DNA from 3 places in the Ruegeria sp. CG3 genome. Region 1 is predicted to be linked to each of the others. Evidence: riboswitches for the same ligand, from Rfam matches in the RefSeq annotation. Region 1 holds a riboswitch; each other region holds the start of a gene.
The links. Region 1 has a riboswitch for cobalamin ahead of ACR0NB_RS10775 (hypothetical protein). Riboswitches for the same ligand answer to the same signal wherever they lie in the genome.
Positions count from the first base shown of each region.

Region 2: another riboswitch for cobalamin. It lies ahead of ACR0NB_RS01830 (DUF1636 family protein); the one in region 1 lies ahead of ACR0NB_RS10775 (hypothetical protein).
Region 3: another riboswitch for cobalamin. It lies ahead of ACR0NB_RS01760 (CbtB domain-containing protein); the one in region 1 lies ahead of ACR0NB_RS10775 (hypothetical protein).

Region 1 covers NZ_JBQFRC010000002.1:48,735-52,950, forward strand. Annotated here, with positions in the region: gene ACR0NB_RS10755 (bifunctional 2',3'-cyclic-nucleotide 2'-phosphodiesterase/3'-nucleotidase) at 1-642, shown strand, start outside; RNA gene ffs (signal recognition particle sRNA small type) at 682-780, shown strand; gene ACR0NB_RS10765 (alpha/beta hydrolase family protein) at 862-1,719, opposite strand; gene ACR0NB_RS10770 (TetR/AcrR family transcriptional regulator) at 1,804-2,376, shown strand; cobalamin riboswitch at 2,405-2,622, shown strand; gene ACR0NB_RS10775 (hypothetical protein) at 2,709-3,116, shown strand; gene ACR0NB_RS10780 (protein-tyrosine phosphatase family protein) at 3,120-3,623, opposite strand; gene ACR0NB_RS10785 (DNA polymerase III subunit gamma/tau) at 3,779-4,216, shown strand, end outside.
Region 2 covers NZ_JBQFRC010000001.1:379,177-383,392, forward strand. Annotated here, with positions in the region: gene cobW (cobalamin biosynthesis protein CobW) at 1-923, opposite strand, end outside; gene ACR0NB_RS01830 (DUF1636 family protein) at 926-1,309, opposite strand; cobalamin riboswitch at 1,392-1,596, opposite strand; gene ACR0NB_RS01835 (LysR substrate-binding domain-containing protein) at 1,669-2,544, opposite strand; gene ACR0NB_RS01840 (NAD(P)-dependent oxidoreductase) at 2,653-3,609, shown strand; tRNA gene ACR0NB_RS01845 (tRNA-Cys) at 3,829-3,902, opposite strand; gene ACR0NB_RS01850 (protein-L-isoaspartate O-methyltransferase family protein) at 4,130-4,216, shown strand, end outside.
Region 3 covers NZ_JBQFRC010000001.1:363,435-367,650, forward strand. Annotated here, with positions in the region: gene ACR0NB_RS01735 (thiamine pyrophosphate-binding protein) at 1-499, opposite strand, end outside; gene ACR0NB_RS01740 (DUF302 domain-containing protein) at 579-1,040, opposite strand; gene ACR0NB_RS01745 (DUF1636 family protein) at 1,185-1,529, shown strand; gene ACR0NB_RS01750 (hypothetical protein) at 1,517-2,011, opposite strand; gene ACR0NB_RS01755 (CbtA family protein) at 2,076-2,774, opposite strand; gene ACR0NB_RS01760 (CbtB domain-containing protein) at 2,778-2,948, opposite strand; cobalamin riboswitch at 2,985-3,193, opposite strand; gene cobF (precorrin-6A synthase (deacetylating)) at 3,237-3,980, opposite strand; gene cobA (uroporphyrinogen-III C-methyltransferase) at 3,973-4,216, opposite strand, start outside.

The sequences.
Region 1 (4,216 bases):
GTTCCGGCTGGCGATGTCACCGTACGGCATGTCTCGGACTTGCATGTGTTCCCAAACCAACTGGCCGCCATGCTGCTGGATGGCCGCCAGATCGCCGAATGGCTGGAAATGTCGGCTGCCCAGTTTTCCCAACTTGGCAACAGCGACGAGCAGGTTCTGATCAACCCCGAGGGCACCGGGCACAATTTCGACGTGCTGCATGGGGTGACCTACAGGTTCGATCTGACCCAGCCCGCGCGATATGATATAGGCGGCCAGTTGATCGACACGTCCCATTCCCGCCTGCGCGATCTTGCCTTTCAGGGCCGCCCCGTCGATCCGGATGAACAATTCGTCGTTGCATCAAACAGCTACCGAGCCAATGGCGGCGGCAACTTTCCCGTCCCAGACCCGGCCCGGCTGATCCCGGTGCCGCCGCTGAGCCTCCAGGGAATCTTGCGCGACTACCTGGCGGGACGATTGGGTCCGGATCCGGTGGAAAACACCGCCCAAAGCTTTTCCTTTGTTCCGCAGGCGGGCCGGTCCGTGATTCTGAAGACCGGGCCACGCGCTGCAAACTACCTGCGCGAGCTCGACCACTTTGCAGCCACCACCGACGGGCAGGACGCGCGCGGGTTTCTTAGGGTACGCCTGTCTTTGTGACGGGTTGCCAAGCGGGTGCGTGATGCCTATATCGTCGGTCGAGAGGTTGGCGCGGGCAAGCGCCTCGCCAACCTGGTCAGGTCCGGAAGGAAGCAGCCACAACGAGCCCCGCTTGGGTCGATGTCCAACCTCTCACTTGACGCCGCGCCACGTATTCGGCCCGGTCAATCCAACCTCTGTATTTCGTCGTTGTTCCTGAAAACCGCGCTTGCGGGCGGGTCAGGCGATCAATCGCGGCCAAACGGCACTGCTGCGCCGGGCGAAGGCGCCGATATGACCAATTTCGGACAGTCCGAAATCCCTCGGCTCCAACAAATGCCGACGGGCGGTCGGACCATAGAGTTCAGCCAGCCGCCAGACGGCGGGCGGTGGCACAGTCTGGTCATCCTCGAACGCAATGATATCCGCCGTGGCGTTCGCCCGACTCCAATCCGCTTGGGGAAGCGTGTCTCCCAATTCGGGCAGATAGCTGGTGGGCGATGTACACCACTTGCGCCATTGCCAATAGACGCCCGCCGGCAAATCGGCTCCGAATCCCAGAAGTTTCCCCGGCAGGTACCCCAGAAGACGCACCAGAGGTGGCACGTGGCCATACCAGAACAAAGTCGCCAAGCCCTTGTAGGGCCACGGGTGATCGGCCACCGTCACCAAACCTGCGCACACACAGATCATCCGGTCGATCTGTTCGATTTCCGGTTGCAACGGACCCAGCATTCCACCGACCGAATGCCCGATCACCCACAGTTTTGCCTGCGGGTATCGACGGCGCATCTCGGCACGCGCTGCGGGCATGTCGATCAGCGCCCAGTCCGCCATCGTGGCCTTCGAGTCTTTCAGCCGCCCGGTCAGCGAATGCTCGAAATCCCGGTAATCATATGTCAGGCAAGCCATACCGCGCTCGGCGGCCAGCCAGCGAGCAAAGTGCTGATAGTAGTCACGTGGCACTCCTGTTGCGCCGTTCAGCACAACAACGGTTTGCGGCTCGACCGCCGGAGTGTAAAGCCGCGCCGCCAGCTGGGTCTGGCCCGACGGAAACTTAAAGTCTTCCACGTCAACCGCGTGCTGCGAATCCAACATCTTTGCCTCCAAACACTCTGGACCGATCGGTCTAATACTTTGTGTCTGGACCAATTGGTCTAGGCCTGTCAATATTTGGCCTGCATGACCCAACGTCCACCAAACACCAAAGATCGCCTGATCGTGACTGCCGCCCGACTGTTCCAGCGCTCGGGCTATAACGGTGTCGGTCTGGCGGAATTGCTGGCCGAAGCGCAAGCCCCCAAGGGTTCGCTTTATCACCATTTTCCAAAGGGCAAGCCGGATCTGGCCCTGGCGGCGGCCAGTTGGGCCTCGGACGGGATGTTGAGCATGATTGCTGCGGCATTCGACGACGCCGCGGATTTTCGCGACGGGGTCACCACCCTGTGCCACAAGATCGCGAAGCTGTTCGACACCTCGGCCCAATGGGAGACCTGCCCGATCGCCGCCACCCTGTTCGAAAGCCCCGACAACCGCGCGTTTCGGGAACATGCCGACCGTCTGTATGAAAGCTGGATCATCGAAGTTCGAAACCACGCCGCGCGGTTCGGAGTTTCCGACCCTGAAAATGCTGCGGACACCCTGTTCATCGTGATGCAAGGCGGCTGGCAATTGGCCCGTGCCCGCAGGGATTCGAATGTGCTGCGCAGACTGCCTGATCTGTTCCCTTGGGACTCACTCCGGCAACCGGGCTGAAACCGTCTTGACTCGATCCCGGATACACCGCTAGCGATGAGGGGATGGTTCCCGTGCCGTTTCGGTCCGGGATGAAAAGGGAACACGGTGCGGTCCAACCCGGAACTCCGGAGCGGACCAAGGCCGCGACTGCCCCCGCAACTGTAGGCGGAGAGCGATGCCTAAATACCACTGACCGCAAGGTTGGGAAGGTCGGCAAAGCAAAGACCCGCAAGTCAGGAGACCTGCCATCAAACGTGAAACCGAAACTCGGACGGGGTGTCCGGGCAGGGTCTGGCCTTGAAACCGGCGTCTGTCCAAATCCACCTCGCCCAGCGCGCGGAGGGCGCAACATGATTTGGAAGACCGATACCCATGAATTCGCGGCAACCATCTGCCAGCGCACCGGAAAGACCTGCCCGGCATTGGCGCGCATGGCACGGGCCATCGCGCAGGCAATGGCGACGGCGCAGGCCGCTACATCCCCCGACTTCCAAGTGGAAGGCAGTAGCGAACTGGCCCATTGCGAACATGGCTGCACGGCGCGGTTCGATGCACGTCCCGAACGGATCCGCGTGTATTGCGGAGCGGCCGCCGACACACCGTCCGACTGCCTTGATACCTACGCCGACATGCTGTTTGACGACCAGAGCGACGCCCTGCCTGCGCAGGTCATCAGTGATCGACCCTGTGCGATGCTGCAGGCCACGGCGATCATGCCCGTGGTCAGGGCCGAGCGCGAGTTCCGCGCAACCGCCTGAATGTCAGGTCGCCAGTGCCTCGCGCGCTGGGGCGACGGCCCAGTCCATCTGAGCATCAGTCTCAACCGCGCAGGGGCGTACGGCCCGCAGGCGTTTCAGGGCCTGTTCCGGCTGCTCGCCGCTCTCGATCATCAAGCGCAGAACAACCATGCCTGACCGCCCACAACCGCCCCGGCAGTGGACCAGTACCCGCCCGCCGCCCGACAGCGCATGGCGGGCGGCGGCGCTGACTTCGGGCCATCGGCCGGATATCTCGGTCGACGGCGCCGAGAAGTCGGCGACCGGAAGATGCGCCCACCGACAGGCGCGCCGATGAATGTCACAGCCCAATTCGCCCGCACCCACGGCAACCAGTTCGGCAAGGGTTGTCATCGAAATCACCAGCCCCGGCGCCCAGGCTGAAATCAGGTCCAGGTCTCCCTCATAGTCGCCGCCACCGCCGGGAACCGAGGTCAGGGCCAGCGTACCGCCGCCCACCTGCAATGCATGAACCACAAGATTTGTCATCAGACGTTCCCCCCGAAACTGGCTGATTGAACTTGATCCGCGCAGTATGCCTCACACCGCGCGCTCGCCAAAGCGAAAAACCTGCACCGGCGCTGTGGACGCGGGGCACCGGGAACTCTACCCTGCATCGTCAGTACGAATCCGTCAGAGCAGACATGACCACACAGTCCAGCCCCGCCTATCAGGTTCTCGCCCGAAAATACCGCCCGGAAACCTTTGCCGATCTGGTCGGTCAGGATGCCATGGTGCGCACGCTGAAAAACGCGTTCGAGGCGGACCGGATCGCGCAGGCCTTCATCATGACCGGCATCCGCGGTACCGGCAAGACGACCACGGCCCGGATCATCGCCAAGGGCATGAACTGCATCGGCCCCGACGGCAATGGCGGCCCAACGACCGAACCCTGCGGCCAGTGCGAGCATTGCGTGGCCATCATGGAAGGTCGCCATGTGGACGTGCTGGAAATGGACGCCGCCAGCCGCACCGGCGTGGGCGACATCCGCGAGATCATCGACAGCGTGCGCTATCGCGCCGCCAGCGCGCGGTACAAGATCTACATCATCGACGAAGTCCACATGCTGTCGACCAGCGCG
Region 2 (4,216 bases), on a different contig from region 1:
CGGACCCGCGCGCCGACCGCCTGGACCAGCAGGCGCATCGGCTTGCCCTGAACGGCGGCATAGCCCTTGACCCGCAGGATGTTCAGCTCGTTCGCCAGACGTTCGATATTGGCGACCAGCTGCGCCGGGTCGGTCTGTTCGGGCAGTTCGACCACGATGCTTTCGAAATCGTCATGTTCGTGGTCGTCATGGCCATCGTGATGCGAGGGGCGGGCGTCCATGTCATCCTCGGCCGCGGCGCCCAGCCCCAACACCACGCGCACGTCCACCGCACCCTCGGCCACTTCGACCACGGGCAGGGGGCGGGGCGCCTCGGCGGCGATGATCTCGCGCGCCTTGGCCACGCCTTCGGGACCGGCCAGGTCGGGCTTGGTCAGCAGGATGATGTCGGCGCACGAGATCTGATCCTCGAACACCTCGGACAGGGGCGTTTCGTGGTCGATCGAGTCATCGGCCATGCGCTGGGCGTCCACCGCCGCGACATTCGGGGCAAAGCGGCCTGCGGCCACGGCCTCGGCATCGGCCAGGGCGATCACGCCGTCCACGGTGATCTTGGAACGGATATCGGGCCAGTCGAACGCCTTGAGCAGCGGTTTCGGCAGGGCCAGACCGCTGGTTTCGATCAGGATGTGATCGGGACGCGGGTCCAGCGCCATCAGCGCCTCGATCGTGGGGATGAAGTCATCGGCCACGGTGCAGCAGATGCAGCCATTGGCCAGTTCCATGATGTTTTCCGCCGGGCAGTCGGGGATCGCGCAGCTTTTCAGTATCTCGCCATCTACGCCCACATCGCCGAATTCGTTGACCACCACGGCCAGCCGCTTGCCCTGCGGCTCGGACATCAGGTGGCGGATCAGCGTGGTCTTGCCCGAGCCGAGAAAGCCGGTGATGACGGTGACGGGAAGTTTTTCGAGGGTGCTCATGCTCAGGCTCCAATCGGGGGAATGCGGGCGGCGCAGTTCTTGCGGAAATGTTCAGGGCGGTCGCGCCATTTCACAAGGCCATCATCGGCGGCCAGATATTTGGTGGCGCCGTCGACTATGATCTCGACATGGTCGGATTCGTTCAGGTTTTCATAGACGAAGGTCCAGCGCGACGGCCCGCCGCGCAGAACGATCGAGCAGCCCTGATCGCAGTTCGACAGGCATTCGACCGGCTTCAGGGTGATGCCCTCTGGCAGGTCGGCAGCGGCCAGCGCCTTGTGCAGCAGCGTGCCGGGGCGTTGGGCATCATCCTCGATGGGCAGCCCGCGTCGGCAGGTGGTGCAGACCAGCAGTTCAACTGGTGTGGTCTCGGTCACGTCTCTCATCCCCCCTTACTCGGTTGTCGGGGGACGGGGTATGCGCGGGCCACGTTGCGGACATGGGCCCGACACCGGAACACCCCGTCCGGTTTGTCTTCGGGCGTTGGCAGGTCTCCCGGCTTGCGGATGTCAGAGCGGCGCTCTGTCGGATGTCCCGCCTTCCCGGCCTGCGGCCAGTGGCATTTGGGCACCCTCTCCGGTCACGGTCGCGGGGGCGGCTGCGTTTGACGGAAAACCGCTGACGCATTCCCTTTTCATCTGCTTGCACAGACACCAACGCAAGCGACATGCGGCACGGGCAGGGGGGTTGTCAAGCACGCGGGGCCACGTGACCTGCCTCGGACCAAAAAAGCGACTTGCCGGGGTCAATCCGCGGCATCGCCGGCCAGCCGGTCGCGCAGCCAGGCCAGGAACAATTGGGCGGGGATGGACGGAGGCGCCGCGCTGACGCTGCGGATCAGATAGTGCGACTGGGCAAAGGGAATCGCCGGCCCTGCAATCCGGATCGGCGCACCTTGGGCGACGGCGTTGCGCGCGAACCGCTCCAGAACGGTGGCGTAGCCCGCGCCGGCCATCACCAGTTGCAGCGCCGTGACGGTCGTATCCGCCGAATAGCGCGCGGGGCGGTCGGGCAGGTCGGTGTCCGTGGCCTCGAAGTACCGCGCCCAGTTGTCCTCGTACCCCAAAATGTGGATCAACGGGCCGTTGCGCAGGTCTGGCGCCGGGTCCTGCGCCCGGCAGACGGGCACCAGCCGTTCCGAGCACAGCCGTTCGGCCGCGACACCGGGCCAGTCGCCATGGCCCAGCCGGATTTCCACGTCCACATCCGCGGGCGCGGCCGAGTCGTTCCAAATATGCGACACCAGCCGCACCGGGATGTCGGGGTGCTGCGCGCTGAACGCGGGCAGCTCGGCCGCGATCCAGTAGGTCATCGTCGATATCGCCGCCCGGATGGTCAGTGCCTGCCGCGAGGCGGGGCCGAACAGGCTGTTGGTGGACAGCGCAATATCCGACAGCGCCCGGCGCACGGTCAGCGCATAGGACTGGCCCAGCTCGGTCAGCGACAGGTGCCGGGCGTTGCGGGCAAAAAGCGGCTGGCCGAGATCCGCCTCGAGCGAGCGGATATGCAGCGACACCGCCGTCTGGGTCAGGCCCAGCTCCTGCGCGGCGGTTGTGAAATTCAGGTGGCGCGCGGCGGCCTCGAAGCTGCGCAGCCAGGTCGGATTGGGCAGGCGGTCCATTCATCACCAAAATATTTTGCATCTAGATCGACTTTTTATTCGTTTCTTTTGTCGGTGGGCAACGGAAATACTCAGGCCAACGAAAACGCGCCTGCAGGAGGGCAGAACATGAAGGTCGGGTTCATCGGCTTGGGCAATGTGGGGGGCAAGCTGTCGGGGTCGCTGCTGCGCAACGGTATCGACCTGACGGTATACGATCTGAACCCCGATCTTGTGGCGGAGTTCGCCGCCAAGGGGGCCAAGGCCGGCGAAAGCCCTGCTCAGATGATCCGCGATTGCGATGCGGTCATCACCTGCCTGCCGTCGCCCGCCGCCTCGGACGCGGTGATGCAGCAGATGCTGCCCGAGGTCACCCGCGGCAAGATCTGGATGGAGATGTCCACCACCGACGAGGCCGAGGTCAAACGCCTGGGGGCCATGGTGATCGAACGCGGCGGGGCGGCGGTGGACTGCCCGGTTTCGGGCGGGTGCCACCGGGCGGCCACGGGCAATATCTCGATCTTCGCGGGCTGCGACCGGGCCACGTTCGAGCAGATCCTGCCGTTCCTGACGACGATGGGCCGGCGCATTCTGCATACCGGCGATCTGGGCACGGCCTCGGTTCTGAAGGTGTTGACCAACTATCTGGCCACCGCCAACCTGATCACCTGCGCCGAGGCGCTGGTGACCGCCAAGGCCGCCGGGATGGACCTGAACACCACCTACGAGGCGATCAAGATTTCGTCCGGCACGTCCTTCGTGCATGAGACCGAAAGCCAGGTGATCCTGAACGGTTCGCGCGATATTTCCTTCACCATGGACCTGGTGAAAAAGGATATCGGCCTGTTCCAGGAGGTCGCCGACCGCGCTGGCGTGCCGTTGGAGATGAACCCGTTGATGATCAAGATCTTCGACGACGCCATCGCCCGCTATGGCGCGCGCGAGCTGTCGCCCAACGTCATTCGACGGCTCGAGGATGCAACCGGGTTGAGCATTACCGCGCCCGGTTTTCCGGCCGAGATGCAGGACGATGAACCGGAAGAGCCGGGGTATGAGGTGATTCCTCAAGGCCGAAGCACGGTTTGAGCCGACGGTCAGCGCAAGGCACGCCCTTTCCGGGGGGGCTCGCATGTACCGACCGCGTCGCTGGTGACTCAGCGCGGACTAAATCCTTGCCCGGAAATTACTGGTTAGCTCGGCTGCGCTAACCATCTCCGCGCGTATTTTGGCGTTTCGTATCAACAAACTGGTCCAGGCGACTATCACAGGACCAGAGAACAGCGATGCAATGCGAGGCTGGAAAGTTGGAGGCGAGTACCGGAATCGAACCGGTGTACACGGATTTGCAATCCGCTGCGTCACCACTCCGCCAACTCGCCTTTTCAAGCAATTTCAATTACTTGACGTGGTGCAGGCGCGGTTCTAGCAGCTTTCCCGAACAACGTCCAGAGGGTTGCTGAAAATTCCGCCGACCACGGCGTTGGATGGTCGGTCAGCGCAGTGGCAACTTTTGTCGCGGCCTGCAATTTTTGCCGGGCTGGCCGTTGCCGGGCGGGATCGGATGTGGCAAAAGCCGAGCAACCATGGGAAATATACGAGCGGTCACATGACGGATTTCGCAGCCCGACGCCACACGATGGTAGACACTCAGATCAGGCCCTCTGATGTCACCAAATTCCCGATCATCGATTCA
Region 3 (4,216 bases), on a different contig from region 1:
CGGCGACCGAGATCGGCACGTCGATATGCACCGGCCCGGGGCGCGGCTGCGTGGCCAGCGACACGGCCTTGTCGGCAATGATGTCGGCGCCCTTGGCCGTCAGGGTGAACGTACCCTTGGTGATCGAGCGATAGACCTGCGCATGATCCATGACCTGATGGGTGTAGGTCAGCGCCTCGTCGGCATCGACGCAGCCGGTCAGCACGATCATCGGCACCCGGTCCTGCAGCGCGTTGGCCACGACATTGATGCCGTTCATGGCCCCAGGACCCAGAGTCGCCACCAGAATCGCCGGCGCGCCATCGCGGTGATGTACCGCCTCGGCCATGAAACCAGCGGAGTTTTCGTGCTTGGTCAGGTGAAAGGTGATCCCGGCCTGTTCCAGCGCATCGACCAGGGTCAACACCTCGCCTCCGGGCATGCCGAAGGCGTGGCGGCACCCGGCCTCGTACAGCCGTTGCGCCAAAAGGTCCGCAGCGCGGGGGGACAGGTCCTGCATCGAACAAGCTCCGTAAGTTCCGTTTCGCAGCAGATTGCGGAGGTTCCGGGCCGGCGCAAGCCGCATCACGTCAGTGTGACTATTTGACAGCCAAATCGGCGATGGCGGCGAATTTGGCGTCCAACTCTGCGGCAATCGCGGGCAAGGCGTCGGAGCCACCGTTGTAGGGGGCAAAGACCAAAGTGGGCGTTTTGTAGGACAGCGTCGCGGTCCCGTCCTCGTTTTCCGTGACGTACAGGCGGATCGGCGCCTCGATCATCGCGGGCACCGATTGTTCCAGAACCCGCACCGCATAGTCGTTGTTGAAGACGCCGATCACCCGATTGCCCGGAATGGTGATGCCGCGCGCGGCGGCGGCCTTGGTGGGCCCGGCCTGCGTTACCACGATCAGACCGTTTGCCTTGACCGCTGCGATCGTGTCGGCCACCAGCGCGTCATGGGTCTTGGTCGTCGGGTGGACGGCCCAACCCGGCCGCGGTTCGATATCGGCAGCAAGCGCGGGCAGCGCCAGCAGGCCGAGGAAAAACATAAGACGTTTCATCACGGGCTCTCCAGGTCGTGGTTGGCCCAAGTCTTCCCGAATTCCCGGGTGCGTACAGTCACAATATCGTGGGCGGCGGGCTTGCGCCGGGGGTGCGAAACCCGCACAAGCGACAGTGTGAAACGGAAAAGGCAGGCGAGTGGCATGCGTGTTTTGATCTGCAGCAGCTGCGCGGGCGAGCGCGACTTGCCGGCCGAGCGTCAGGCCGTATCGGACGCCCTGCGCGCTGCGGGCGTGGTCGGGCAGGTCGAGATCGCCGAGCACGCCTGTTTCAGCGGTTGCAATGAGCCGACCGTGGTGGCGATGCAGGGGGAAAGCCTGGCGTCCTACGTGTTTTCGGGGATCGATCCGGTTGCCGATGCCGATGACATTGCGGCGACCTGCCGGACCATTCTGAACAGCCCGAATGGCTGGATCGAAGACGCCCGGCCGTGCGGGCGGCTTCGCTTGTGTCTGCGGGCGCGGATCCCCGCGTTTCAGTCCACCTGAACCGTGACCGAGGCGCTGACCGGCACCCCATCCACGGCCAGCGGGCTGTGGCTGTTGGCGTTCAGCGAGACCTCGATGGTAGTGTCGCCCTTGGGCAGGTCCGAAATGTGCATCCAGTTGCCATAAAGCCGGGCCAGCTTGACGCCGTTTACATAGACATGCGCATGGCCTTCGCCGGGCTTGTTGTCCAGCGAGGCGTTCTCCGGCGAGAAGCGGAAGTTTTTTGGCATCACATGCAGGTTCCAACCCGCCATCGGGTCGGGGGAGACGGCGATCTCCAGCCCCGGCGCGTCCGGTCCGGCGGGCAGGTTGATGGCGGCGCTGTGGTCATGGGCCATGGCCTCGGCGTGATGGCCGCCATGTTGGGCGGGGTCGGAATGGTCGTGGCCATCGAAGGTGAAGCCGTTGGCCGCGGCCAGCACGAACCCGGCACCCCCACCAAAGACCAGACCGATCGCGAAAAGAGCAAGCGAGCGTGTCATCATGTTTCCTTGAAAAGCAAATGACCCGCCGGTTGGGCGCCGGCGGGTCGTGGGATTTCGGGGATCAGGCCGCGGCTTCGACGCGCTTGCCCTCGCTTTGCCAGAAATACCCGGCAAACGAACCCAGCAGCACCCAAGCCACAAGGCCGACGCCAAAGGCGCGCGCGGCGAACAGTGCCCCGATCTCGGTCGGAACCGGCCCGGTGAACACGTCGGGTTCCGGCGCGCCGATCAGGTGCGGGGCCATCAACAGCACGGCCGCAACCAGATAGCTGACGATGTTGCCACCAAAGGCGATCAGCCACATGGCCACACCAGCAGCCGCGACGGTTGCCCACCACCAGATCTGCCGCGCGAACACGTCGGCTGCGGCAACACCCGGAACCTCGGGGGCCAGGGTGAAGCCCGGCGCCAGGTGAAAGGCGATGAAACCGGCAAGGCCCCACAGCACGCCCGTGCGCCCGTCAACCGGGTGGCCCTGGGCTTCGGCCAGCGACATCAGGGCGACCAGAACCAGCGCATAGCCGGTATAGGTCAGCATCGTGAACACCACGCTCAGCCCGTCGCGGGTCAGGTCCGAGAACATGCCCGGCAGCTCGGGATGGGCCGAGACGGCTTCGGCTCCGAAATGCACCAGCTCTCCGGATTCATACAGTTCAGCATGCAGCAACACAGGCTGCACGAATACCAACTGCAGCAGGGCGACGATCAACCCGGCTGCAGCACCAGCGAACAACGCGCTGGTCAGAATGCGACTGAACATTGTTTAGTGGCAGGGGAAGCCGGTTGCGTGGCGCACGTCATGGGCGGCGTCATGCAGCGCCGATGCCTGAACGTGACCAGCCAGGGTGATGATCCCCAGGCCCAGGGCTGCCGCGAACACTGCCGAAAGAATGCCAGCGCGTGCCGTTGATGCGGTTTGCGTTTGTGTCGTCATTTTCTGTCCTCCTGTGCCGCCGCACCCGACGGCCGGTGTTTCATTGTTCGCCTGGCAGGTCTCCTGGCTTGCGGGTCAGCGCCTCTGTTCGCCTTCCCCCCGAACGGATCGGGAGTGGCTGGTTGAACAGGGCTCACCGCTTACAGTCGCGGGGGCGGCTTCGGATTTGACCTGCGCGCAGGCCGCACCAAATTCCCTCTTAGCATCCGGATGTCTCCGGCAGGACCAGACCCGTCCATTTAGACGTGAATGCCGCTGTGGCGCAATCGCCATTTGCGACCTTTCGCGTCAATTCCCGCGCTTTTTCAGAACATAGATATCCATGATCCACTCGTGCCGGGCGCGGGCCTCGGTGCGGGTGCGCAGGATCTCATCGGCCACATCGGCCAGCGGACCTTTGATCAGGATCTGCTCGGGCATACCAACGTAAGCCCCCCACCAGATGTCAAAATCGGCCATGTCCAGCGTCTGGAACGAACATTCGCCATCCAGCATCACCGCAACCGTATCGGCGTCGCTGGGCCAGCCCTCGTCGCGGATGCGCCGGCCGGTGGTCACCAGATAAGGCGCGCCGATCTCGTTGATTGGCATGGCATGGGCCGCCGTCAGCGCCTGCAGCGCCGTGATGCCGGGGATCACCGTGGCGTTCGGCTGCGGGTCCAGCCGCGCCGCGATTCGCAGCGAACTGTCATAGAGCGACGGGTCGCCCCAGATCAGCAGGGCGACGGTGCGCGCCTTGGGGTGCCGGGCCATCGCCTCCTGCCAGCGCAGGGCGATCGCGTCGTGCCATTCATCCACGCCGCGCAGGTAGCCATCTTGCGACCGGCGCTCGGGGATGTCGAAATAGGCGATTTGGGGCGGTGTGCCGGTGACCTTGCGGATGATTTCCTCGCGCACGCCGGCCAGATCGGCCTTGTTGGCGCCCTTGCGCGGGATCAGGATCAGATCGGCCGCGCGGATCGCCTGCGCGCCCTGAAAGGTCACGTGGTCCGGGTTGCCGGTGCCGATCCCGATCAAGACCAGATCAATCATCGTCGAACTCCGCCAACGGACCATAAAGGATCAGCGCTGGCGCGGTGCCGATCTCGGAACCCAGGCGCTCGGCCAAGGCACCGACGGTGGACCGGTGCAGCGACTGCTCAGGCGTCGAGACCGACTCGGCCATCAGCGCGGGGGTATCCAGCGGCAGCCCATGCGCGTGCAGCGCCTGCGCCAGCAGGGGAAAGGTGCGCTTGCCCATGAACACCACCGTCGTCGCACCCGGGTCG